Regions from separate parts of the Pararhizobium sp. O133 genome, predicted to be linked through region 2. Evidence: riboswitches for the same ligand, from Rfam matches in the RefSeq annotation. Region 2 holds a riboswitch; the other holds the start of a gene.

Region 1 (12,065 bases), 490 kb from region 2:
ACTATCGAGTGGTTTGGCCTGGAGCCACACGTTCGGCTACAAGAATGTTCTGAATGCCGGGATCTTTTACAATGATCAGAAAGTAAAAAGCCAAACGGATGAAACCGGGCTGATCAATATTGAAGGAACAAATCTCCTCTATAATAGAGCCAGCGTCAGTGAAGTTCGGGTGCAAAGCTATACAGCCGCCTTGAGCCACATCATCGGCAATGATGACCTGACTTGGCGTTATGGCGTCGAAGGAAGTTTCGTAAAGAACGAATCAACCTCTCAGCAGGGCACACTCTACTATCTGTTTGACGGCAACAGCGATCCGGATTTCTTCAGCCTCCCGCCGGAAGAAGTCGTCGATACCAGAAATCGCCTCGCCCGCGCCTATCTCGACGCCCGCTATGAAATAACCCCGTCCCTGACCCTGGAGGCGGCAGCATTCGGTCGCTTCCTTGACGGCGACGACGAGAGCCTGACGCGCTTCGAGCCTCGCCTCGGCCTGGCCTGGAGCCCGATCGAAAACCATTGGCTGCGTTTCGGCTATCTGCGCGAAGGTGAAAACTTCCAGGCACCGACGCTTGCGCCCGTCGGTATCGTCGGATTGCAAAGCAACCAGATCAATCTCGATGACGACGGCTACACCGACACTTTCGCTTTCCGCTGGGATGCGCAATGGTCCGATCGCTTCTTCACGGCCTTCGATTACCAGCGGCAGGAGGCACACAAGGTTTCACTGGTCCAGCCGCTGGAAATTCCGACGCTCGACTTCGACAGGGCGCGCATCGACCGCGCGGCGATCACCGCGAACCTCGCTCTCGGTCATGGTTTCGGTCTCTCGGCCACCTATGCCCATCTCGATTCCAAGAATCTCGACCCGCTGACCGGTGGTTATGGCGGCTCACTGATCTTCGTGCCCGACCAGACCGGCCAGATCGCCGTGACCTGGGTCAATCCGGCCAATATCAAGCTGACGGTGGCCGCCAATTATGTCGGCGAACGCGTCGGAGACGATGGCGGCACCATATTGGACGACTACTGGACGCTTGATGCTGGCCTGACGTGGGAGCCTCTCGACAAGCAGGTCGAACTGGAGCTTTCCGCCTATAACCTGCTTGACGAGGATTTCGAGCTGGCGCCGGGCGTCAAGGGCTGGGGACCGACCGTCAAGGGCACGCTCTCGGTACGTTTCTGATGCAGCCGGGAAAAAAGCCGAAATCGCCGGCCAGTCGATCGCCGCATCAGAAGGCGCGTTTTCGTCAGGTCCGCCTCGGCTTGCTGAGCCTGTTCGTGACAGTGGCTCTGACCCTCTTGTCGCTCACCTCCCCCTGGTCGCTGATCGAGCTACGCAGCTTCGATTATCTCTCGACGCTGTCTCCGCCCACAGTTCCGGCCGACAGTCCTATCGTGGTCGCCATCGATGAGCCGTCGATGGCGGAGATCGGCAGTCAGTGGCCATGGCCGCGGGCTCTGCATGCGCGGCTGACGGAAGCGCTGCGGGCGGCGGGCGCCAGGGCAATCGGGTTCGATGTGATCTTCGCCGAGCCGGCGGCGGACCCTGAAAACGACATGGCCTTGGCGGCGGCGCTGGGACCCGACGTGGTTCTGGCCGGCGACGAAACGCTGATCAGGACGCCGCAGGCCGATCAGTTGGTTCGCACAGAACCCTTGCCGGACTTCATCGCACGGGGTGCCCGCACCGGCATCGCCTCGGTGCAGCTGAGCGGCGACGGCACCTTGCGGCAGTTGCCGATCTATGACGATGGTTTTGCCGCGCAACTGGCGCGGACGGCTGGACGAACCGAGCCGAGCCCGACCGGGCCGGCGCTTCTCCAGATGATCGGCCCGGCGCGCACCTATCCAACGGTTTCCTATTACCAGGCGCTTGATCCTGCCCAGTTTCTGCCGCCCGGCTTCTTCCGCGACCGGGTGGTGATCGTCGGGCTCAGCCTGCAAAATGCGCCGACACTTGCTGCCGGCGGGGCCGACGCCTTTGCGACCGCCTTTACCGTCCATACCGGCCATCTGGTGGCCGGCGCCGAAATCCAGGCGACGATTTACGACAATATCGCCCATGGTCTGTTCATCGACCGGGCCGGCCGGCCGGCCGTCATCGCCGCGATCGTGCTCGGCGCCCTGCTCGCCGCGGCGCTGGTCTTTCGCGCGACGGGCTGGCAGACGGCGGCGCTGGGCTTGCCCGCGCTCGTGATCTTCGCGCTGGCGAGCTATGCACTGCTGCGCTTCGGGCAGGTCTTCATCTCGCCTGTTGGCCCGGCCCTTTCCTTCCTGTTCGTCGTCTCGGGCCAAGTGGCGCTCGATTATTCCGCCGAACGCCGCAGCCGGCGCGACATTACCCGCGCCTTCTCGCGTTATCTTTCGCCGGCTCTGGTCGAGCGTCTGGCCCATGACCCGTCGCAACTGAAGCTCGGCGGCGAGCGGCGGACGCTGACGATCCTGTTCTGCGACGTGCGTGGCTTTACCACCATTTCCGAAGCGCTGAAGGACGACCCGGAGCAGCTGACGACGCTGATCAACCGGCTTCTGACGCCGCTGTCGGAAATCGTGCTCGAAAGCGGCGGCACGATCGACAAATATATCGGCGACTGCCTGATGGCCTTCTGGAACGCGCCGCTCGACGACAAGAAGCATGCAAGCCATGCCGTCGGCGCGGCGCTGAAAATGCTGGAGGCGATGGACGTTCTCAATGCCGAACTGCGCGAGGAGGCGAAGGCGCGCTCGACCAAGCCGCAAACCCTGCGCATCGGTATCGGCATCAACACCGGCGATTGCGTCGTCGGCAATATGGGCTCGTCCCGCCGGTTCGACTATTCGGTGCTGGGCGATTCGGTCAATCTCGCCTCGCGTCTCGAGGGCGAATCGAAGAATTACGGCGTGCCGCTGCTGATCGGCGAACAGACCGCGCGGCTGAGTGCCGAGGATTTCACCGTCGCCGAACTCGACAGCATCACCGTCAAGGGCCGCACCACGCTGTCGCCGATCTTCACGGTGTTGCAGCCGGTGCCGGCGGATGCGCTCACCCGCCATGCTGCCGTCGTCCAGGCCAAATATGCCGGTGATCTCACGGCCGGAAGCCCAGAATTTGCCGCGCTCGAGAGCGAAATTCCGCAGCTTCAGCCCTACTACCAGATGATGCGATCCCGCATGCACTGAGCCGGGTAAGCATCTCGGGCCGACTTTCTGCTCGCGAAACCGCCTTGACGCTCCGGCAGAAACTGTGCCTAACTTGGCGCATTCACCAGGGGGGTCCCGACAAGGGGCTGAGATTCTGCTGGCGTGAAAGGTGGCCCTGCCATCCTCAAGCAGCGCAGTGACCCGTTGAACCTGATCCAGTTCATACTGGCGTAGGGACGGTGCAAGCGCTGCCACGACTCGGATTCCGTTTGCGGAGCCGCGTCAGCGTCTTTTCATCATTCCGGCTCTGTTGACTGGGTCTCCAACCTTTGGAGCCTCAACCATGACGATTGCCGCAAAACCTCTCACTCCGACCGTTACCACCGGGCCGCTGCCCGCCTCCCGCAAAATCCATATTCCGGGTGAACTGCACCCCGAGGTCCGCGTGCCGATGCGCGAGATTGCCGTGCATCCGACATCGGGCGAGCCGCCCGTCACCGTCTACGATCCCTCCGGCCCCTACACCGATCCCGCCCATATCGTCTCGATCGACACCGGCCTGCCACGCCACCGCGCGCAGTGGCTGGCGGCCTACAACGATGTCGAGGCCTATGGCGGACGGCACGTCAAGCCGGAGGACAACGGCTTTGCCAGCGGCGACAAGCTGACGCCGGAATTTCCTATCCGCAACCGGCCGCTGAAGGCGCGTGATGGCAAGGCGGTGACCCAGCTTGCCTATGCCCGCGCCGGCATCATCACGCCGGAAATGGAATATATCGCCATCCGCGAAAACCTCGGTCGCAAGGCGGCGAGGGAAGCGCTGGTGCGCGACGGCGAGAGTTTTGGCGCCCGCATACCGGATCATGTCACCGCCGAATTCGTTCGCCAGGAGGTCGCGCGCGGCCGAGCGGTCATCCCCGCCAATATCAACCATCCTGAATCCGAACCGATGATTATCGGTCGGAATTTCCTGGTGAAGATCAACGCCAATATCGGCAATTCCGCCGTCACCTCGTCGATGGCCGAAGAGGTCGAGAAGATGGTCTGGGCGACGCGCTGGGGCGCCGACACCGTCATGGACCTCTCCACCGGCCGCAACATCCACAATATCCGCGAATGGATCATCCGCAATTCACCCGTCCCGATCGGCACCGTACCGCTCTACCAGGCGCTGGAAAAGGTCAATGGCATCGCCGAGGACCTGACCTGGGAGGTCTATCGCGACACGCTGATCGAGCAGGCGGAACAAGGCGTCGATTATTTCACCATTCATGCCGGCGTCCGGCTCGCCTATATCCCGCTCACCGTCAACCGCGTCACCGGCATCGTCTCGCGCGGCGGCTCGATCATGGCAAAGTGGTGTCTGCATCATCACAAGGAGAGCTTTCTCTACGAGCATTTCGACGAAATCTGCGATATCGCCCGCGCCTATGACGTCACCTTCTCGCTCGGCGACGGCCTGCGTCCGGGCTCGATCGCCGATGCCAATGATGCGGCACAATTCGCCGAACTGGAAACGCTGGGCGAACTGACCCAGATCGCCTGGGCCAAGGACTGCCAGGTCATGATCGAAGGCCCCGGCCATGTGCCGATGCACAAGATCAAGGAGAACATGGACAAGCAACTCGAGGTCTGCGGCGAAGCACCCTTCTACACGCTCGGGCCGCTGACGACCGATATCGCGCCGGGTTACGATCACATCACCTCGGGCATCGGCGCCGCGATGATCGGCTGGTTCGGCACGGCCATGCTCTGCTATGTCACGCCGAAGGAGCATCTCGGCCTGCCCGACCGCAACGACGTCAAGGTCGGCGTCATCACCTACAAGATCGCCGCCCATGCCGCCGATCTCGCCAAGGGACATCCAGCGGCGCAGCTGCGCGATGACGCATTGTCGCGCGCCCGTTTCGAGTTCCGCTGGGAAGACCAGTTCAACCTGTCGCTCGATCCGGAAACGGCGCGTTCCTTCCACGACGAAACCCTGCCGAAGGAAGCCCATAAGGTGGCGCATTTCTGCTCCATGTGCGGCCCGAAATTCTGCTCGATGCGGATCTCCCACGATATCCGGGCCGAGGCGCAGAAGGAGGGACTTGAGGCGATGGCCGCGAAATTCCAGGCGGGCGGCGATCTCTACATGCCGCTCGGCCCCGACGGAACCATCGCACCGGCAGGAGAGTGACCATGCGCGTGTTGATCCGGGGGGCCGGCGTTGCCGGCCTCACGCTCGCTCATGAGCTTGCCTCGAAAGGCGTCGAAGTCAAGGTCGCGGAAAAAGCAGCGCGGCCCGGCGGCGGTGCATCCTGGTTTGCCGGCGGTATGCTGGCGCCTTGGTGCGAGCGCGAAAATGCACCGGAGGAGGTCTTGCAACTCGGGCGCTCGGCGGTCGACTGGTGGGATGCAGCCCTGCCTGGCCATGTCAAGCGCAAGGGAACGCTGGTCGTCGCACCACCGCGCGACGCGGCCCACCTCGTCTGCTTTGCCGGCCGAACCTCTGGTTTCGGCTGGCTGGGTGCCGGGGAAATCGACACCCTCGAGCCCTCACTTGCCGGCCGGTTCGGCAAGGCACTGTATTTCGCAGACGAGGCGCATCTCGATCCTCGCCGCGCCATCAATGCCCTGCATGAAAAGCTTGTCGGCATGGGTGTGCGCTTTCACTTCGACGCACCCGCTTTCCCCGAAAAGGGTTTCGGCCGTGTCATCGACTGTACCGGGGCGCGGGCTATCGGCGACGATCCGAGCCTGCGGGGCGTGCGCGGCGAAATGCTGATTCTGGAAACGCCGGAGGTGCAGCTCTCGCGCCCCGTCCGGCTGCTGCATCCGCGCATTCCGCTCTACATCGTGCCTCGCACGAACAACCGCTTCATGATCGGCGCGACGATGATCGAAAGCGAGGATGCAGGCCCCGCCAGCGCCCGCTCGCTGATGGAACTGCTGAACGCCGCCTATGCGCTGCATCCGGCTTTCGGCGAGGCGCGGGTGATCGAGACCGGCGCCGGCGTGCGGCCGGCTTATCCGGATAATCTTCCGGCCTTCTCCGACGTTGGCGGAACTTTGCGCGTCAACGGCTTCTATCGCCACGGCTTCCTGCTCGCCCCCGCGATTGCCGCACACGCGGCGGGTCACATTTTTTCGGCCCTCTCCGGAAAATCCGGCGGGCGGACATACCCGCCGCCCATCCATGGACATTCAAACTCACCCTGCATTGGAGCAAGCCAATGAACCTGACGATCAACGGCGAGGATCACCAGACGGACATTTCCGTGCTGTCGGACCTGCTGATCTCCCTCGAATACGAAGGCGACTGGCTGGCGACGGCCGTCAACGGCGAACTGGTGCATCGCGAGGAGCGCGCAGGCTTCAGCCTGTCCGACCGCGACCGCATCGAAATCCTCTCGCCGATGCAGGGAGGCTGACCATGCTGACGCTCTATGGAACATCGATCGCCTCGCGCCTGCTGCTCGGCACCTCGCGTTATCCATCGCCATCCATCCTTGGCGAAGCCATCCGGCGTTCGCAAACGGAAATCGTCACCGTGTCCCTTCGCCGCGAGACGGGGGGCGGCAAGAGCGGTGGGGCGTTCTTCGAGCTGATCCGCTCGCTTAGCGTCCGGGTCCTGCCCAACACCGCCGGCTGCCACACCGCGCGCGAAGCCGTGCTGACGGCGAAGATGGCGCGCGAGGTCTTTGCCACCAACTGGATCAAGCTCGAGGTCATCGGCAATCACGACACGCTGCAGCCGGATGTCTTTGCATTGGTCGAGGCGGCCAAAATCCTCACAGAGGACGGCTTCGAGGTCTTTCCCTATACGACCGATGACCTCGTCGTGGCCGAGCGGCTGCTGGATGCTGGGTGCAAGGTGTTGATGCCCTGGTGCGCGCCGATCGGTTCGGCCATGGGGCCGATCAACTCCATGGCGCTTCGCAGCATGCGCGGCCATTTTCCGGATATTCCGCTGATCGTCGATGCCGGGATCGGCCGACCGTCGCATGCCGCGACAGTGATGGAGCTCGGCTTTGATGCCGTGCTCTTGAATACGGCAGTAGCCGGCGCAGATGACCCCGCCGCGATGGCGCAAGCCTTTGCCGGCGCCATCAATGCAGGCCACATGGCCCATGCGGCGGGCATGCTGGAGCCGCGCGACATGGCCGTTCCCTCGACGCCGGTGATCGGCAAGGCGGTTTTTTCATGAAGCTCGACCCCTTCTACCTGATCGTTGACAGCGCCGGCTGGATCGAACGGCTGGTGCCGCTCGGCGTCAAGCTGGTGCAACTGCGCAAGAAGGATGGCGGCGATGCGGAACTGCGCGCCGAGATTCGCCGCGCCAAGGCGACCTGCGCCGCCCATGATTGCCAGCTTGTTATCAACGATCACTGGCGGCTGGCGATCGACGAGAGGTGCGACTTCGTCCATCTCGGCCAGGAAGATCTGGCTGTTGCCGATTTCAAGGCGATCCGCGCCGCAGGGTTGAAGCTCGGGCTTTCGACCCATGACGAGGCGGAGCTTGAGACAGCACTCTCCGCCTCCCCCGATTATGTGGCGCTCGGGCCGGTCTGGCCGACCATCCTGAAAAAGATGAAATGGACGCCGCAGGGGCTGGACCGGCTGCGGGACTGGAGGGCCCGGATCGGCGAATTGCCACTCGTTGCGATTGGCGGCCTCAATATCGACCGGATCGATTGCGTTTTCGCGCATGATGCAAACTCGGCGGCCGTCGTCACCGACATCACGCTGAATGCCGATCCGGAGGCCCGTACCCGGCAATGGATCGAGAAGACGGCGCCATGGCGCTGATACCGCATGTCCTGGTCGTCGCCGGCTCGGATTCTTCCGGTGGCGCCGGGATCGTTCGCGACATCGAGACACTCGCGGCTTTTGGAGTAAAGGCTTCCGCGGCGATTACCGCTGTTACTGTCCAGACCCATGCCAGCGTTGGCCATGTCGACACGGTCGCGCCGGATATCGTCGCGGCACAGATGCGGGCGTCGCTTGCCGCCAATACCGTCGCGGCGATCAAGATCGGCATGCTGGCGACATCCGATACGGTATCGGCCGTCGCCGAAGTCGTTGCCGGTCATCCGGATATTCCGGTGGTGATCGATCCCGTTCTGGTTTCGACGTCAGGCGTCGCTCTGCTGCCCCCCGATGCCAGACCCGGGCTACTCGCCTTGTTCCGCCAGTGTACGGTGGTCACGCCGAACCTCCCGGAACTGTCCTGGCTGGCCTCTGGTCCGTCGGACGATGCGACCACGCAGGCCGGGAATCTGATTCGGTCCGGCGCGCGGGCAGTACTTGTCAAGGGCGGTCATGGCACGGGCGAGCAATCGATCGATGTCCTGCTCCGCCCCGGCCATCAAGACCACCCTTTTGCAACGCGCCGTCTCGCAATCACAATGCGCGGCACCGGCTGCATGCTGGCAAGCGCCATCGCCGCGCGCCTTGCCCATGGCGACGAACTTGCTGCCGCGATTGATGCCGCCAAGGCCTATGTTCACGGCAAACTCGTAGACAAGATGCCCCACGGAACGTAGGTCAAGCACAGTGAAATTCTGTCAGCGGCCCGGTGCCCAACAGATCGGCCAGCCAATCTCGATTTTTTTTGCGCCACGCGTATATCAATATCGGGTCTCGTGCGTTTACCGGCACCCACCAGGATAAAAACATGCGATCAGATCAATGGCTCTCCCTCATCATCATCGCCCTGATGATGGCGGCTTTCGTATGGGGCCGCTACCGGTACGATATCGTTGCCGCAGGTTCGCTGCTCGCGGCGGTCATCGTCGGCATCGTTCCGGCCAAGGAGGCATTCTCGGGTTTCTCGGATGACATCGTCATCATCGTGGGAAGCGCCCTTGTAGTCAGCGCGGCGATCTCCCGATCCGGCGTCATGGATATCGCACTGCGCCGTGTCTCACCGGAGAAACGCGGGCCAAGGATGCAGTTGATCATTCTTGTCGTCATCGTTGCGGTTCTCTCGGCGTTCATCAAGAATATTGGCGCATTGGCGATCATGATTCCCGTCGCCGTGCAGATGGCGCGCAAATCCAGTGTTTCTCCGTCCATGTTCCTCATGCCGATGTCGTTTGCCTCGCTGCTGGGTGGATTGATGACGCAGATCGGCACATCGCCGAACATCATCGTCTCGCGGGTGCGCGAGGAAATCACCGGCACGCCCTTCACGATGTTCGACTACACGCCGGTCGGCGCGGCCCTGACGGCGATCGGCATCCTGTTTCTCGGCGCCTGCTACAGGCTCTTGCCGGAGCGGCGGAAAGACGAAGCCTCGATGCACGAGGCGGTCAAGATCAAGAACTACACCACCGAGGCAAGCCTCACCGCACAGTCCACCGCCGTCGGCCAATCGATCGCGTGGCTGCAGAAGCCGGCTCAGGGCGACGCCATGGTCACGGCCATCATCAGCGACAACGGGACAAGGCGCACGCCCCTGCCGGACACGATCCTCAAGGATGGCGATGTCCTGATCATCGAGGGGGAACAGGGTGCGCTCGACAAGATCGTCAGCGAGGGAAAGCTGCAACTGTCCGACCGCAAGCATGCAAAGGATGCGGTCAAGGACGTCAGTTCGGTCGAGGCGATCGTCGGCGAACATTCCCGCCTGATCGGGCTGAGCGCCAAGGACCTGTCACTGTTCGAAAATACCGGCCTGAACCTTCTCGCCGTCAGCCGCCGCGACAAGCGGTTTGTCGAACGCCTGGGCGAGATCAAGATCCGCAACGGCGACGTTCTGGTCCTGCAAGGCGATTTGCAGCGCCTGCCGGACATGTTGCGCGAATGGGACTGCCTGCCCCTGGTCGAACGCGATCTGAAGCTGGGGAGCGTCCGCAACGGCCTCATCCCGGTGTTGATCCTGATGGCAACGATGGGAGCCACCGCGTTCGGTGGCGTGCCGATTGCAACCGCATTCTTCGCGGCTGCCTTCCTGATGATCGTCTCCGGATCCGTGCCGCTGCGCAGCCTTTACAGTCATCTCGACGCCCCTATCCTGATCATGCTGGCGGCGTTGATCCCCATCAGCGATTCACTCAGGACCACGGGCACCACCGACGTCATCGCCGATCTGCTTTCGAGGACCGCGGCGATCCTGCCGCCCTATGGCGCTCTCGCGCTGATCCTGGCGGCGGCGATGGCGGTCACGCCGTTCCTCAACAATGCAGCGACTGTCCTGGTCATGGCCCCGATCGCAGCGACTTTCGCGGAAAAACTGGGGTTCGCACCCGACGCGTTCCTGATGGCTGTCGCGATTGGCGCCGGCTGCGATTTTCTGACGCCGATCGGGCATCAGTGCAATACGCTCGTCATGGGTCCGGGCGGCTACCGCTTTGGAGACTATGCGCGGCTGGGCCTGCCGCTATCGATCCTCGTGCTGATCGTCAGCGTGCCCCTGCTGCTAATCGCCTGGCCGATATGAATGTCACCACTGCATGAAAGATGCTAGGGACTCTCGCTTGACGCAGGCGGGCGGCGCGCCAGCTTTCCCTCCTCGGCCTTGTAGAAATATTGGCTTGCGACAAGCCAACCCTTCAACGGTCGCAGAGGTGGAATGCAGGTCGCCAGCATGAACGGACCGGTGACGAGAAGGTGCACCCACAAAGGCGCGTTATACTGAACCTCAAGCCAGACGCCGAGCAGTGCGCTTGGAACACAGCCGAAGCAGATGACGAAGAAGGCCGGACCATCGGCCGGATCGGCGAAGCCATAATCGAGGCCGCACACCTCGCATTCGGGCCGCAGCTTGAGGAAACCACTGAAGATGTGGCCCTGGCCGCAGCGCGGGCAGCGACCTTTTAGGCCTGTCCTGGTCGGCGGGATCGGCGGCCATTCCGTGTGCATGACGAATGCTCCTGTGATCTACAATCAATTGTTATTGACTGCATTCAATATATCATCATTATTTGGATTGAACCTATACGGCATAGTGACGCATAGCGTCGCTCAGGAAATGAGACATGACGATGCAGCAGGCAGTTTGACCTAGAAGAAGGATGCCGAGCGCTCGGGCGGGCCTTCGAGGGCATGCCCCATGAACTCCAACGCGCCTTGAAGTTTCTCGCGGTCGATCGGGCCGCCGAGGCAGACACGCACCGCTTCCGGTGCGATACCCTCGACGGTGAAGGCATCGCTGGCAACGACGCCGATGCCGGCCAAGCGCATATGGCTGGCAAAGATGGAGCGCGTCCAGCCATTGACCAGCGGCAGCCATATGTTGAAGCTGATCGGATCGCTGCGATAGCTTCCGGCAGGCAGGACGGCGGCCACCATGTCCTGCCGTGCCGATGCCTCCTCGCGCAGGAATCGCAGGATCGCATCGGCCGTTCCGTCTTCGATCCAGCGCGTCGCAAGCGCCATGGTGAGCGGCGAGGCCATGACATTTACGGCCCGCATCGCGCCGGCGAACGGCCAGATCGCCTTGCTATCCGGGGCGACGACATAGGCCAGTCGCAGGCCGGCGCCGAGACATTTAGCCAAGCCACCGATATGCCACGTCAGATCCGGCGCGAGGGCGGCGAAGGGCGTCGGCGCCTGTTGCGGAATGAACCCGTAGGCATCGTCTTCGATGATCGGCACGCGATATTTCCGGGCGACCATGCAGATGTCACGCCGACGCTGCTCGGGAATTGTCAGCGTCAGCGGGTTCTGCAGGGTCGGATTGAGATAAAGCGCCTTCGGCTGCAACCGTTCGCAGGCCTCCGCGAAAGCATCCGGCAGAATACCGTCTTCGTCCATCGGCAAGCCGGACAAGGCAAGACCGAGTTGCGCGGCGATCGCGCGAATACCGGGATAGGTGATGTTTTCTGAGAGGATGCGTTCACCCGACCTGGCCAGCAGGCCGCAAATCGCCAGCAGCGCCGGATGCGCGCCCGGCGTCACGAAGATTCGTTCCTGCGACGGCACAAGACCCCGTCGGGCGAGCCAGCCAGCCGCGGCCT
Region 2 (12,065 bases):
GACCTCACGTACGCCAAGGCAAGCAAGAATAGGCGCTATTGCGGTTGATTCAGTCCCCGTTTAGGAGAAGTTTACCCCTCCAATTCCTCCCGCAACATTTCCAGCTCCAGCCATTCCTCTTCCATCTTCGTCACCGAATCCCGCAGCTTTTCCAGCTCGCTGGCGAGCGTTGAAAACCGTGCCGGGTTCTTGGTGAACAGGTTGGGATCGGCCATTTCCTTTTCGCGTTTGGCGATTTCGGTTTCGGCTTTTTCCATCTCCTTCGGCAGGTTTTCGAGCGCGAATTTCTGTTTGAAGGAGAGTTTGCCCTTGGCCGCCTTGGGGGCCTGGGGGGTGGTGTCGGTGGATCTGGCTTTTTCGGCCTTTTCGGCGCGCTTCTTCTCGTCGGCGGCGCCCTTTTTCTGGGCCATCATGTCGGAATAGCCGCCGGCATATTCGATCCAGCGGCCGTCGGGGGCATCCGGGTTGGCGGGGGCAATGGTCGAGGTGACGGTGCGGTCGAGGAAATCGCGGTCGTGGCTGACGAGGATGACGGTGCCGGTGAAGCCGGCGACGATTTCCTGCAGCAGGTCCAGCGTCTCGATGTCGAGGTCGTTGGTCGGTTCGTCGAGGATCAACAGGTTGGTCGGGCGCGACAGGATGCGGGCGAGCATCAGCCGGGCGCGCTCGCCGCCGGAGAGATTCTTGATCGGGGTACGCGCCTGTTCGGGCTGGAACAGGAATTCCTTCATATAGCCGGTGACATGGCGCTGCTCGCCGTTCACCAGCAGGTTTTCGCCGCGCCCGTCGGTCAGGTAATGGGCGAGCGTATCCTCAAGGTTCAGGTCCTCGCGGCGCTGGTCGAGCGTCGCGATCTCGAGGTTGGTGCCGAGCTTGACCGTGCCGGAATCCGGCTCGATCTGGCCGGTCAGCATCTTCAGCAGCGTCGTCTTGCCGGCACCGTTCGGGCCGACGAGGCCGATGCAATCGCCGCGATGGACGCGCATCGAGAAGGGCGAGACGATCGCGCGCTCGCCATAGGTCTTGGTGATCTTTTCCGCTTCGATCACCAGCTTGCCCGATTCCTGCGCGTCGCTGGCGCTCGCCTGCACGGAGCCCTGCGGCCCCTTGTGGCCGCGATATTTCGAGCGCAGGTCCTGTAGCGCGCCAAGACGGCGCATGTTGCGCTTGCGCCTTGCGGTGACGCCGTAGCGCAGCCAGTGTTCCTCGCGCTCGATCTCCTTGCCGAGCTTGTGCTGTTCCAGCTCTTCGGCCTCGAGGATCTGGTCGCGCCAGGCCTCGAAATGGGCAAAGCCCTGGTTCAGCCGTCGCGACAGGCCGCGATCGAGCCAGACGGTGGCGTTCGACACTTTTTCGAGGAAGCGGCGGTCGTGGGAAATGACGACGAGGGCCGAGCGGCTCTTGATCAGCTCGCCTTCCAGCCATTCGATGGTCGGCAGGTCGAGATGGTTGGTCGGCTCGTCGAGCAACAGGATATCCGGCTCCGGCGCCATAACGCGGGCGAGCGCCGCCCGCCGCGCCTCGCCGCCGGAGAGCTGCGCCGGATCCTCGTCGCCGGTCAGGCCCAGATGTTCGAGCAGATAGGCGACGCGGTAGGGATCGTCGCTGGGGCCAAGGCCGGCTTCCGCATAGGCGCGCACGGTGGAAAAGCCGTCGAAATCCGGCGCCTGGTGCAGGTAGCGGATGGTGACGGAGGGATGGCGGAAGATCTCGCCGGATTGCGGCTCGGCGAGGGAAGCGGCCATCTTCATCAGGGTCGATTTGCCCGAGCCGTTGCGGCCGACAAGGCAGATGCGGTCGCCCGGCTCCACCTGCAGATTGGCGCCGGCCAAGAGCGGCGTAGCGCCGAAGGACAGGACGATATCGTCGAGTTTCAGAATGGGTGGCGCCATGGTCAGGCTCCCGAAAGGTCTTGCGGGCGGGCGAGGATCAGCGCCCGGCCGGAGGAAAGGGTGAAGCGGACGGTGCCCTCGGCGACATTGGAAACGGTGCGCGAGGAGCCGAACGGCAGATGGAAATCATGAAGCGGATAACGGGCGCCTTCGATACAAAGACCGGTCAGCGTGTCGAGCCCTAGGATGGAAAACAGGCTGCCCTTCGGCAGGTCGATGGCGCGGTTGCCCGGCAGCAGCGGCCAGGCTTCCTCCTCGCCGGAGGTGAGTAGCACGTCGAGCCCGTCCTCGGCCAGCTTTGCCGCATAGAGCAGGTGCATGAAGGCATGATCGCTGCGTTCGCCACCCAGCGCGCCGGCCAGGATCAGCTTTTTCGCGCCGCGCTCGAGCGCCGCCGCGACCGCGATCTCGCCATCGGTCTCGTTCTTGGCGGGCGGGTAGGGCTCGCGGTGGACGTCCGGCCATTGCTCGACCAGCGCTGCCGGGGTGGAATCGAAATCGCCGACCCAGAGTTCGGGGGCAAGACCAAGCGTCCGGGCATGCCGCATGCCGCCATCGGCCGCGATGACGCGCGCGCGTGTCAGCTGCGCCGCCAGTCGCTCCGTCGGCACCAGCGCACCGCCCATCAGGATTGCAAAAAACCGTTCGTCCATGGCGCAAGGCCATAGCGTAAATGAGGGGACGAGGGGAAGGGGTGCGGGTGGAATTGGGTGAGGGCGTGGCGTGGCCTTCGGCCCCCTCATTCGGTGCTGCGATCCCCTCTTCTCCCCGGTGGGGAGAAGAGGGGATCGCATATGCCGCGCCTTCTCGCTTCTGGAACGCCGAAGCTGGCCGTTAGCTCTTCTCCCCGCCGGGGAGAAGAGGGGATCGCAGCACCGAATGAGGGGGGCGAAGCCACCTTGAAGCGGTGTAAGCGTTATGTGCCGCCGCCGCGCCCGGCACTTTCCCGGTTCTGGTAGAACGTCTCGAAATCGCCGACAAAGCGGTCGAACAGGTGGGCGAAGGCGCTGACGTCGTCTTCGGGCCAGTCGGCAAGGATGCTTTCGATGACGCCGCGCTTGACCGCCTTGATCTCGCCGATCAGCCTGGTTCCGAGATCGGTCATGACGACGATGATGCGGCGGGCGTCGGCTTGCGAGGCTTCGCGCTTCAGGGCGCCGCGGGCCACCATGTCGGCGACGATGCGGCTGGCGCGGGACGGATCGATGCGCATGATCTCGGCGATGGCGCCGACCGTGACCTCGCCTTCGCTGCGGGCCCGCCAGACGGCGTCGAGCACGTCGAGATGGGTGAGTTCCAGGCCCGGCGCGATCGTGTCGATGGCAAGCCGGGCCATGACCCGCCGGCCGACCATCAGCCGCCAGCGTCCCATCGACTGGCCGATCGAGGCGCGGCTCGCCTCCATCTCGGACTGGTCAAGTTCGGTTTGTGTCACTGCGTGTTCCATGATGCCGAGCATAGCAAGAGTTTGGCCGCTTAGAAAGTGCGATCTGCTGTTGTCATAAATATGCTATTGACAATTATATGCTGAAGGCACATAAATTGCCGAAACAAACCGGAACCTCTCCCATGGATATGCACGTGACCCCGGCGCCGCTCGTTTCGAGCCATGCGCTCCGCCTGACGCTTTTCTTTTTCCTGATGACGGCGCTGTTCATGGCGACGCTCGACCACCAGATCGTCGCGACCGCGCTGCCGACCATCGTCGGCGAATTCGGCGAGATGGAGCGTTTCGGCTGGATCGGCTCGTCCTACCTGCTCGCCACCTGCGCGGTCATGCCGGTCTACGGCAAGCTGGGCGATCTGTTCGGCCGCAAATATGTGATGATCGCGGCGATTGCCATCTTCACGCTGGGCTCGATCGCCTGCGGCCTGGCGACCTCGATGAACACGCTGATCGCGGCGCGCGTGCTGCAGGGCCTTGGCGGTGGCGGCATCATGGTGTCGATCTTTTCCATCAATGCCGACCTGTTCGAACCGCGCGAGCGCGCCCGCTACCAGAGTTATTCCAGCCTGGTGCTGATGGCATCCGGCGCCGTCGGCCCGGTGCTCGGCGGCACGATGAGCGACCTGTTCGGCTGGCGCTCGATTTTCCTGATCAATATTCCGATCGGTGCCGTCGTGATAGTCGGCCTGTTCTTCTTCCTGCCCTATCGCCGCCCGACCCGGCGTCCGAAGATCGATTATGCCGGCGCGCTGCTGCTCGCCACCACCGTCACCTGCATCGTGCTTTTGGGCGACAGCGCCGAACTGTTTGGCGCGCTCGTGTCAAAAGGCAGCCTCGCCGTTGCGGCGATCGCGATCGCCTCGGCCGTCGCCTGGGTGTTCGTCGAACGCCGTGCGCCGGAGCCGGTCGTGCCGCTGTCGCTTTTTTCCAACCCGACTTTCAGCTTGATGCTGGTGATTTCGCTGGCAAGCGGCGCCATCGGCATCGGAATGGTCAATTATTATGCGCTGTTCCTGCAGACCACGACCGGACTTTCCCCGTCCGTTGCCGGGTTGATGTTCATCATGCTGACGGGCGGTATCGTCTGCGGCTCGCTGACGGCGGGCCGGCTGATCTCGATGACCGGCCGCTACAAGCCGTTCTCGATCATCAGCGCCAGCCTGATGATGCTGGCTTTGATCCTGTTTTCCCAGGTTCATCCCGGCACGCCGCTGTTCCTGATCTGCGCCATCATGGGCCTGCATGGCATCGGCGTCGGCTTCGGCCAGCAGGTACCGATCATTGCGGTGCAGAATCTCGCCTCGCGCGGTGATGTCGGGGCGGCCACCGGCGCCATCACTCTGTCGCGCATGGGCGGCGCCTCGATCGCCATCTCCATCTACGGCGCCATCATCGCCAGCGGTTTGGTGCGCGGCGCGACGGTCATACCCGGCGTCGCCGATATTGAAAAGCTGACTCCGTCGGTGCTGTCTACGCTGCCGGAAACGACGCGCCATCTCGTTGCCGAAAGCTATACGGCGGCGTTTCATCCGCTGTTTTTGACGGCGGTTGGGATCGCGCTGGTGGCGCTGGTGTCGGCGGTGAGTTTGAAAGCGGTACGGCTACCGCAGAAGGCGGTCGGGTAAGGGGGGTAACCCTCCCCCTTGTGGGGAGGGTCGGAGCGAAGCGGAGGGGAGGGGTTCTTCGCCGTGGCTAGGAAGGCGCTTCTCTGGTTGCTGTGAACGTAAAGACCGGCGTCACCATTCACGCTGACGAGGCATCGCGCTGGGATCATCCGGCGGTCTACTTCCGATAAAGCGCTGCCATCACGAATCAAACGACACCCAAAACACGATGGCAATGGGTGCCGTAGCGATTGCGCCGAAGTCTGGTCACTGGCGCGAATGGCAGTGCCGGGACCCAAACCTTAATTATGCCGGTCTAAATTTTGGCCGGATCGCGGATGTGATGAAGGGGCGCTTGTTTCCCGAAATCCCGCCCGCAAAGCAGCTTCCTGCCGACTTCCCAGCGGCTTAAATAATGACGGGGCGGCCTAGGGCGTGTCGTCAGTTGAGTGAAATGAAGGCAGCGATGAACTGAACGGCTCCGAGAAAAGTGTTGGCAAGCTTGTCGTATCGCGTTGCAATGGCTCTGAACTGCTTGAGATTATTGAAGAAACGCTCAATGAGATTGCGCTCGCAATAAAGCGCGAAGTCTGTTGACCTCGGCTTGATGCGATTGGCTTTTGGTGGAATCACCGGGTTGATATGTCGTTCTTTGAGATGGTCGATAAGCGCGTCGGCGTCATAGGCTTTGTCCGCAAGGAAGGCTTGGGGATCAACCGCTTCCAGAAGAGGCTCGGCCTGCGCAAGGTCTGATGCTTGGCCCGGAGTTAGGGATATCGCCACCGGATTGCCGAGCGCATCGACGATCACATGAATCTTTGTCGTCAATCCGCCTCGGGATCGACCGATCGCCTGGCACCCCCTTTTTGCGCGCCGGCACTATGCTGGTGGGCGCGCACGATGGTAGAATCCAGCATCATGTACTCGTTGTCGTGGTCGGCAGCCAAGTGTTTGAAAATACGCTCGAAGACGCCGCTTTCGCACCATCGCCGAAGCCGCCTGTGGACATTCTTCCAGTCTCCGAACCGCTCGGGAAGATCGCGCCAAGGTATCCCGGCGCGGTATCGATAAAGCACCGCTTCCACGAACAGGCGATTATCCGCCGCCGTACCCCCAACATGACCTTCACGCCCAGGCAGAAGGTCCTTGATCCGATCCCACTGATCGTCCCGCAATCCATAACGACGTGCCATAACCAGCCCTCCAATAGCCGGTCTGCTATGAATCACATCAAAGTTGATTTGGGAATCTCAAGCCCGAAACAACTCAACTGACGACACGCCCTAGCGGTCGCCCCGTTTTGATGTCAAATAGCTTTTTGGACTGTTGTGATCGTGGTCTTCGGTCCACCTCCATTTCTGAAAGTCCCCTCCCCAACCCCTCCCCACAAGGGGGAGGGGCTTAGCCGCGCATGACATAGCCCCCCTTGCCAAGCATATCACCCGCGTCTAAATCTCATCCCGCTCTAACGGGGTGCCCTTTGTCTTTCGAGATGAATGGCTGAGAGGCTTCATGCCAACCCGAAGAACCTGATCCGGTTTGTACCGGCGGAGGGATTAGACGGCACGGTTCAGCGCCCTATTCCCAATTTTTGGATTTGAAGGAGGCGCTGATGCGCAAGGTTGTTATTCCATTCATGGCGGCACTGGCTGCCCTTTCCACCTCGTTTTCGGCCCGCGCCGAAGACAAGGTGCTGACCGTCTATACCTATGGGAGCTTCACCACCGAATGGGGCCCCGGCGCCAAGGTCGCCGAGGCTTTCGAGAAGACCTGCGCCTGCAAGGTGGACTATGTCAGCGTCGCCGATGGCGTCGAACTGCTGACGCGGCTGAAGCTCGAAGGGGCAGCGTCCAAGGCGGATGTGGTGCTCGGTCTCGATACCAATCTTGTTTCGGAAGCCAAGGCGACCGGCTTCTTTGCGCCGCACGGGCTCGATCTCTCGGCGGTCAAGGTGCCCGGCGGGTTCAGCGACGATACGTTCGTGCCCTATGATTACGGCCATTTCGCCGTGATCTACGACACGGAGACACTGAAGGAGCCGCCGAAGAGCCTGAAGGAACTGGTCGAGGGCGATCATGCCCAGAAGATCGTCATCGAGGATCCCCGTACCTCGACGCCGGGTCTCGGCCTGCTGCTCTGGGTAAAATCGGTCTATGGCGATCAGGCGGGTGCGGCCTGGGCAAAGCTCAAGGATCGCGTATTGACGGTGACGCCCGGCTGGTCGGAAGCTTACGGCCTGTTCACCAAGGGCGAGGCACCGATGGTGCTGTCCTACACGACCTCGCCCGCCTATCACATGGTTGCCGAAAGCACCGACCGCTATCAGGCCGCCGCCTTCTCGGAAGGGCATTATATCCAGATCGAAGTTGCCGGCATGACCAAGAACGCCAGGGATCCGGCGCTTGCCAAGAGCTTCCTGTCCTTCGTCACCGGCCCGGATTTCCAGTCGATCATCCCGACAACCAACTGGATGATGCCGGTCGCCGCCGGTAACGAGCCACTGCCGGATGCCTTCGGCAAGCTGGTCAATCCGGAAAAGACATTCCTGATGTCCTCGGATGAGGTTGCCGCCAACCGCAAGGCCTGGATTGACGAGTGGCTGGCTGCGATGAGTGTGAATTGAGGCGAGCTTGAAAGGCGGCTTTTTCGGAGGTTGCCGAGACTCACCTCCCTCTGTCGGCGACGCCGACATCTCCCCCACAAGGGCAGGGCAATCGCATATGGAAAAGTCCCCTCCCCAACCCCTCCCCACAAGGGGGAGGGGCTTAACCCGCCGCCCCGTCTGTCATCGGAAAGGAAGGCCGGCGGCTGGGTCTCTCCCCCCTTGTGGAGGAGATGGCCGACAGGCCAGAGGGGGTCTTTTTCCATATGCGATAGCCCTGCCCTCAAGGGGGAGATCAGCCGAAACTGATGTGGGCGAAAATGGAAAAGGATGATCTCCCCCCTTGAGGGGGAGATGTCACGAAGTGACAGAGGGGGGGGACTTTCGGTAGCCTCCGAAACCTGACCGGAAACTGTAAGGACAACATGATCGAGCGCATCGAGAGACGTTTGACGCTTGCGGCCGGCAGCCTCTGCCTGGGCGGCATCGTGCTGTTTGTCGTTCTCGCGGCCGGCGCGCTGTTGGCTTTCGACGAACCGGGAACGGCGAATGACGGCGCCACTTTTGATGCCTATGTCTGGCGTGTTGCCCGGTTCACCTTGTTGCAGGCCTCGCTGTCGACCGCCCTGTCGATCATCTTCGCCATTCCGGTGACGCGTGCATTGGCCCGACAGCTTTCTTTCCCCGGCCGGGTCTGGGTGCTGCGGCTGATGGCGTTGCCACTCGGGCTGCCGGCGCTGGTGGCGGCGCTCGGGTTGATCGGGATCTGGGGGCGGCAGGGTGTGCTGAACTCTGGGCTTGCCTGGCTGGGGCTCGCGCAGCCGGTCAGCATTTATGGCTTGTCCGGCATCCTGATCGCCCATGTCTTCTTCAACATGCCGCTGGCGGCGCGGCTGATGCTGGGCGGGCTGGAGCGTATTCCCGGCGAATACTGGCTGGTCGGCACCAATCTCGGCATGCGGCCGTGGTCGATCTTCCGTTTCATCGAATGGCCGGCGATCTGCGGGCTCTTGCCGGGCATTGCCGGCCTGATCTTCATGCTCTGCGCCACCAGTTTCACCCTGGTGCTGACGCTCGGCGGCGGACCGGCGGCAAGCACGATCGAGGTGGCGATCTATCAGGCGCTGCGCTTCGATTTCGATCCGCCGCGCGCCATTGCGCTCTCCATGCTGCAGATCACCGTGACGGCGGTGCTGTTGATCTCCATCCGCATGCTGACGCCAAAGGCGGACGAAGGGCATGGCAGTGGACGGATGGTGCGCCGTTTCGATGGTCGCCGTGGTCTTGGCAGAGCCGGCGACGGGCTGGTGATCGCCATTGCCGTCGTGTTTCTCGTGCTGCCGCTTGCCTCCGTCGTTTCCTCAGGGCTGCGTTCCGACCTGACGAAGCTGGTCACCGATCCGCTGGTGCAGCGGGCCTTTCTGACCAGTCTCGTCATCGCTGTGGTTTCGGGCCTGTTCTGTGTCGTCGCAACGGCGGCGATGATCCAGGCGCGGCAGACCGCGCTGGCATCACGGCATCCGACAAAGCCATTGCGCGGCCTTGCCTCCGGCATTTCGGCCAGCACGTCGCTGGTCCTGCTGGTGCCGCCGGTCGTGCTGGGCGCCGGCTGGTTCCTGTTGCTTCGGCCGTTCGGCGATGTCGCACTGTTCGCGCCGCTGCTTGTGATCCTTATCAACATGCTGATGGCCATGCCCTTCGTCTACCGGGTACTGGAGCCGGCAATCGCGACGCATTCGGCCCGCACCGGCCGGCTTGCGGCGAGCCTCGGGCTCGGCGGCTGGAACCGGCTGCGCTTCATCGACTGGCCGGGGCTGCGCAAGCCGTTCATGATGGCGCTGTCCTTTGCCTGCGCGTTGTCGCTCGGTGATCTCGGTGCCGTCGCTCTGTTCGGCTCGCAGGACATGGTGACGCTGCCCTGGCTGCTTTACAGTCGCATGGGCAGTTATCGCTCCACCGATGCGGCGGGGCTCGCCCTGTTTCTTGGCCTCATCTGCCTGATGCTGACGATTGCCGGGACACCGGCGGCCGATAGAAACGACAAGAGGAAACCGGATGCCGCCTGAAGCCGATCAAACGGAGATCGCCGTCCACCTGCGCAATGTGCTGGTGCGGTTCGACAGGACGGAACTGCGGTTCGATTGCGCCTTGCCGAAGGGGCAGATTATCGCAATCACCGGCGCCTCCGGCTCGGGCAAGTCGACGCTTTTGAATGTCATTGCCGGTTTCGAGACGCCGGATGCGGGGCAGGTCGATATCCTCGGCGCTGATGTTGCCGGCCGCGACCCGGCCGAGCGTCCGGTCTCGGTGATCTTCCAGGAACATAACCTGTTTTCGCATCTCGATGTCGCCACCAATATCGGGCTCGGCATCGATCCGGCGCTGAAGCTCGGCGTCAAGGAACGGGCGCGGATCGCGGCGGCGCTGGGCCGCGTCGGGCTCGATGGTGTCGCCAAGCGTTTGCCGCCGACGCTGTCTGGCGGCGAGCGCCAGCGTGTGGCGCTGGCCCGCGCGCTGGTGCGGAAAAAGCCGATCCTGCTGCTCGACGAACCCTTCGCGGCTCTCGATCCGGGTCTGCGCGCCGGCATGAGCAGCCTGCTCCTCGACCTGCACCGCCAGGAGGGCAATACGATGCTGATCATCACCCACCATCCTGATGATGTCCGCACGCTGGCCGACAGTGTCCTGTTCCTCGACGAGGGCCGTATCCTGTTGCACGAGCCCACGGAAACCTTCCTCGCCCACCGCGATCTTCCAGCCGTCGCGCGCTTTCTCGGCCGGTGATCATCGCTTGCGATGCTTTTTGCCACAATTTGAACGCCGGCCCATGCGACGGGCGTTGGATGCCGGTTGCGGTCACCTTCGCGTGTGCGTTGCCGGGATACAACGGGGCAACTATTTCTATGCATATAAGCTAGGCACGCGTAGCGCGAATAGGCTACAGCAGGCATTGCTGAAACGGTCGCCGGGCCTATGTACGTGGCTGTAAAAACAAGAATTTTCGCGCGGTCTTGGCCGGAACTTCGCGGGGCTGCACAAAGACTGGAAACGAGCTGAGGCATGACGACAGGGACACGTACGGATAGGCAATCTGCGGAGAAGCGCTCCGGCCTGCGTGTTCACATGGTCGCGGCCCTTGTGGGCATCCTGCTGCTCTCCGGTTGCCAAACCGCGATCGAGCAGAGCTACGAGCCGAGCGTCTCGCCCTCCTCCAATCCGCAGATCGTCGAGGAAGTGCAGAAGAACGATCCGCGCGCCAAGGTCGGTGCCCGTGAGCATCCGCGCATCGTCGCAAGTTATGGCGGCGAATACCAGGACGCCAAGACCGAGCGGCTGGTGGCACGCATCACCGGAGCCCTGACGGCGGTGTCGGAAAATCCGAACCAGTCCTATCGGATCACCATCCTGAACTCGCCGGCGATCAACGCCTTCGCGCTGCCGGGCGGTTATCTCTATGTGACACGCGGGCTTCTGGCGCTCGCCAACGACGCCTCGGAAGTGGCGGCGGTGCTCAGCCACGAAATGGCCCACGTCACCGCCAATCATGGTATCGAGCGGCAGCAGCGTGAGGAGGCGGAAGTCATCGCCAGCCGCGTCGTCTCGGAAGTCCTGTCCAGCGATCTCGCCGGCAAGCAGGCCTTAGCACGCGGCAAGCTGCGCCTCGCGGCCTTCTCGCGAAACCAGGAGCTGCAGGCCGACGTTATCGGCGTGCGCATGCTGGGCGAAGCGGGCTATGACCCCTATGCGGCGGCGCGCTTCCTCGATTCGATGGCGGCCTATAGCCGTTTTTCCTCGGTCGATCCCGACAGCGACCAGAGCCTGGACTTCCTGTCGAGCCATCCGAGCGCGCCGCAGCGCGTCGATCTCGCCCGCCGCCATGCCCGCGCCTTCGGGGCGGAGGGAACGGTCGGCGATCGCGGCCGCGACTACTATCTCGCAGGCATCGACGGCCTGCTCTATGGCGACAGCCCGCAGGAAGGCTATGTGCGAGGACAGACCTTCCTGCACGGCAAGCTCGGTATTCGTTTCGACGTACCGGCAGGCTTCCAGATCGACAACAAGGCGGAGGCGGTGCTCGCCACCGGCCCGGGCGAAACCGCCATTCGTTTCGATGGTGTCGCCGATACGCAAAAACGCAGCCTGACCGATTATATCGGCAGCGGCTGGGTGACCGGCCTGAAACCCGAAACGATCCACGCCATCACCATCAACGGCCTTGAGGCCGCGACCGCGCGGGCGTCCGCCGAGCGCTGGGATTTCGACGTGACGGTTATCCGGATCGACACGCAAATCTACCGCTTCCTCACCGCCGTGCCGAAGGGCGCCCCAAGCCTCGAGCCAACGGCCGAAACCCTGCGCGCCTCCTTCCGCCGCATGACACCGCAGGAAGCAGCCGCGCTGAAGCCGCTGCGCATCCGCATCGTCATCGCCAAGCCCGGCGATACGCTGGCAACGCTGTCGTCGCGGATGATGGGCACGGACCGCAAACTCGATCTCTTCCGCCTGATCAACGCCATGCA

Evidence for each region. A riboswitch is a leader RNA that binds a small molecule or an ion and turns the genes downstream of it on or off. The one in region 2 is predicted to bind thiamine pyrophosphate.
Region 1: it holds a riboswitch for thiamine pyrophosphate, as region 2 does, so the genes downstream of both, thiC (phosphomethylpyrimidine synthase ThiC) here and thiB (thiamine ABC transporter substrate binding subunit) in region 2, are expected to answer to the same signal.

What each region holds. Positions count from the first base shown of each region.
Region 1 is NZ_CP196426.1:266,205-278,269, forward strand. Features, by position in the region: gene ACST81_RS01315 (FecR domain-containing protein) at 1-1,183, shown strand, start outside; gene ACST81_RS01320 (CHASE2 domain-containing protein) at 1,183-3,159, shown strand; TPP riboswitch at 3,237-3,375, shown strand; gene thiC (phosphomethylpyrimidine synthase ThiC) at 3,464-5,299, shown strand; gene thiO (glycine oxidase ThiO) at 5,302-6,339, shown strand; gene thiS (sulfur carrier protein ThiS) at 6,336-6,533, shown strand; gene ACST81_RS01340 (thiazole synthase) at 6,536-7,309, shown strand; gene ACST81_RS01345 (thiamine phosphate synthase) at 7,306-7,911, shown strand; gene ACST81_RS01350 (hydroxymethylpyrimidine/phosphomethylpyrimidine kinase) at 7,902-8,648, shown strand; gene ACST81_RS01355 (SLC13 family permease) at 8,780-10,546, shown strand; gene ACST81_RS01360 (DUF983 domain-containing protein) at 10,570-10,968, opposite strand; gene ACST81_RS01365 (PLP-dependent aminotransferase family protein) at 11,110-12,065, opposite strand, start outside.
Region 2 is NZ_CP196426.1:760,311-772,375, forward strand. Features, by position in the region: gene ACST81_RS03595 (ABC-F family ATP-binding cassette domain-containing protein) at 72-1,892, opposite strand; gene ACST81_RS03600 (thiamine diphosphokinase) at 1,895-2,545, opposite strand; gene ACST81_RS03605 (MarR family winged helix-turn-helix transcriptional regulator) at 2,809-3,297, opposite strand; gene ACST81_RS03610 (MDR family MFS transporter) at 3,462-4,964, shown strand; partial or broken gene ACST81_RS03615 (IS5 family transposase) at 5,385-6,136, opposite strand; TPP riboswitch at 6,403-6,516, shown strand; gene thiB (thiamine ABC transporter substrate binding subunit) at 6,556-7,566, shown strand; gene thiP (thiamine/thiamine pyrophosphate ABC transporter permease ThiP) at 7,995-9,611, shown strand; gene ACST81_RS03630 (thiamine ABC transporter ATP-binding protein) at 9,601-10,329, shown strand; gene ACST81_RS03635 (M48 family metalloprotease) at 10,669-12,065, shown strand, end outside.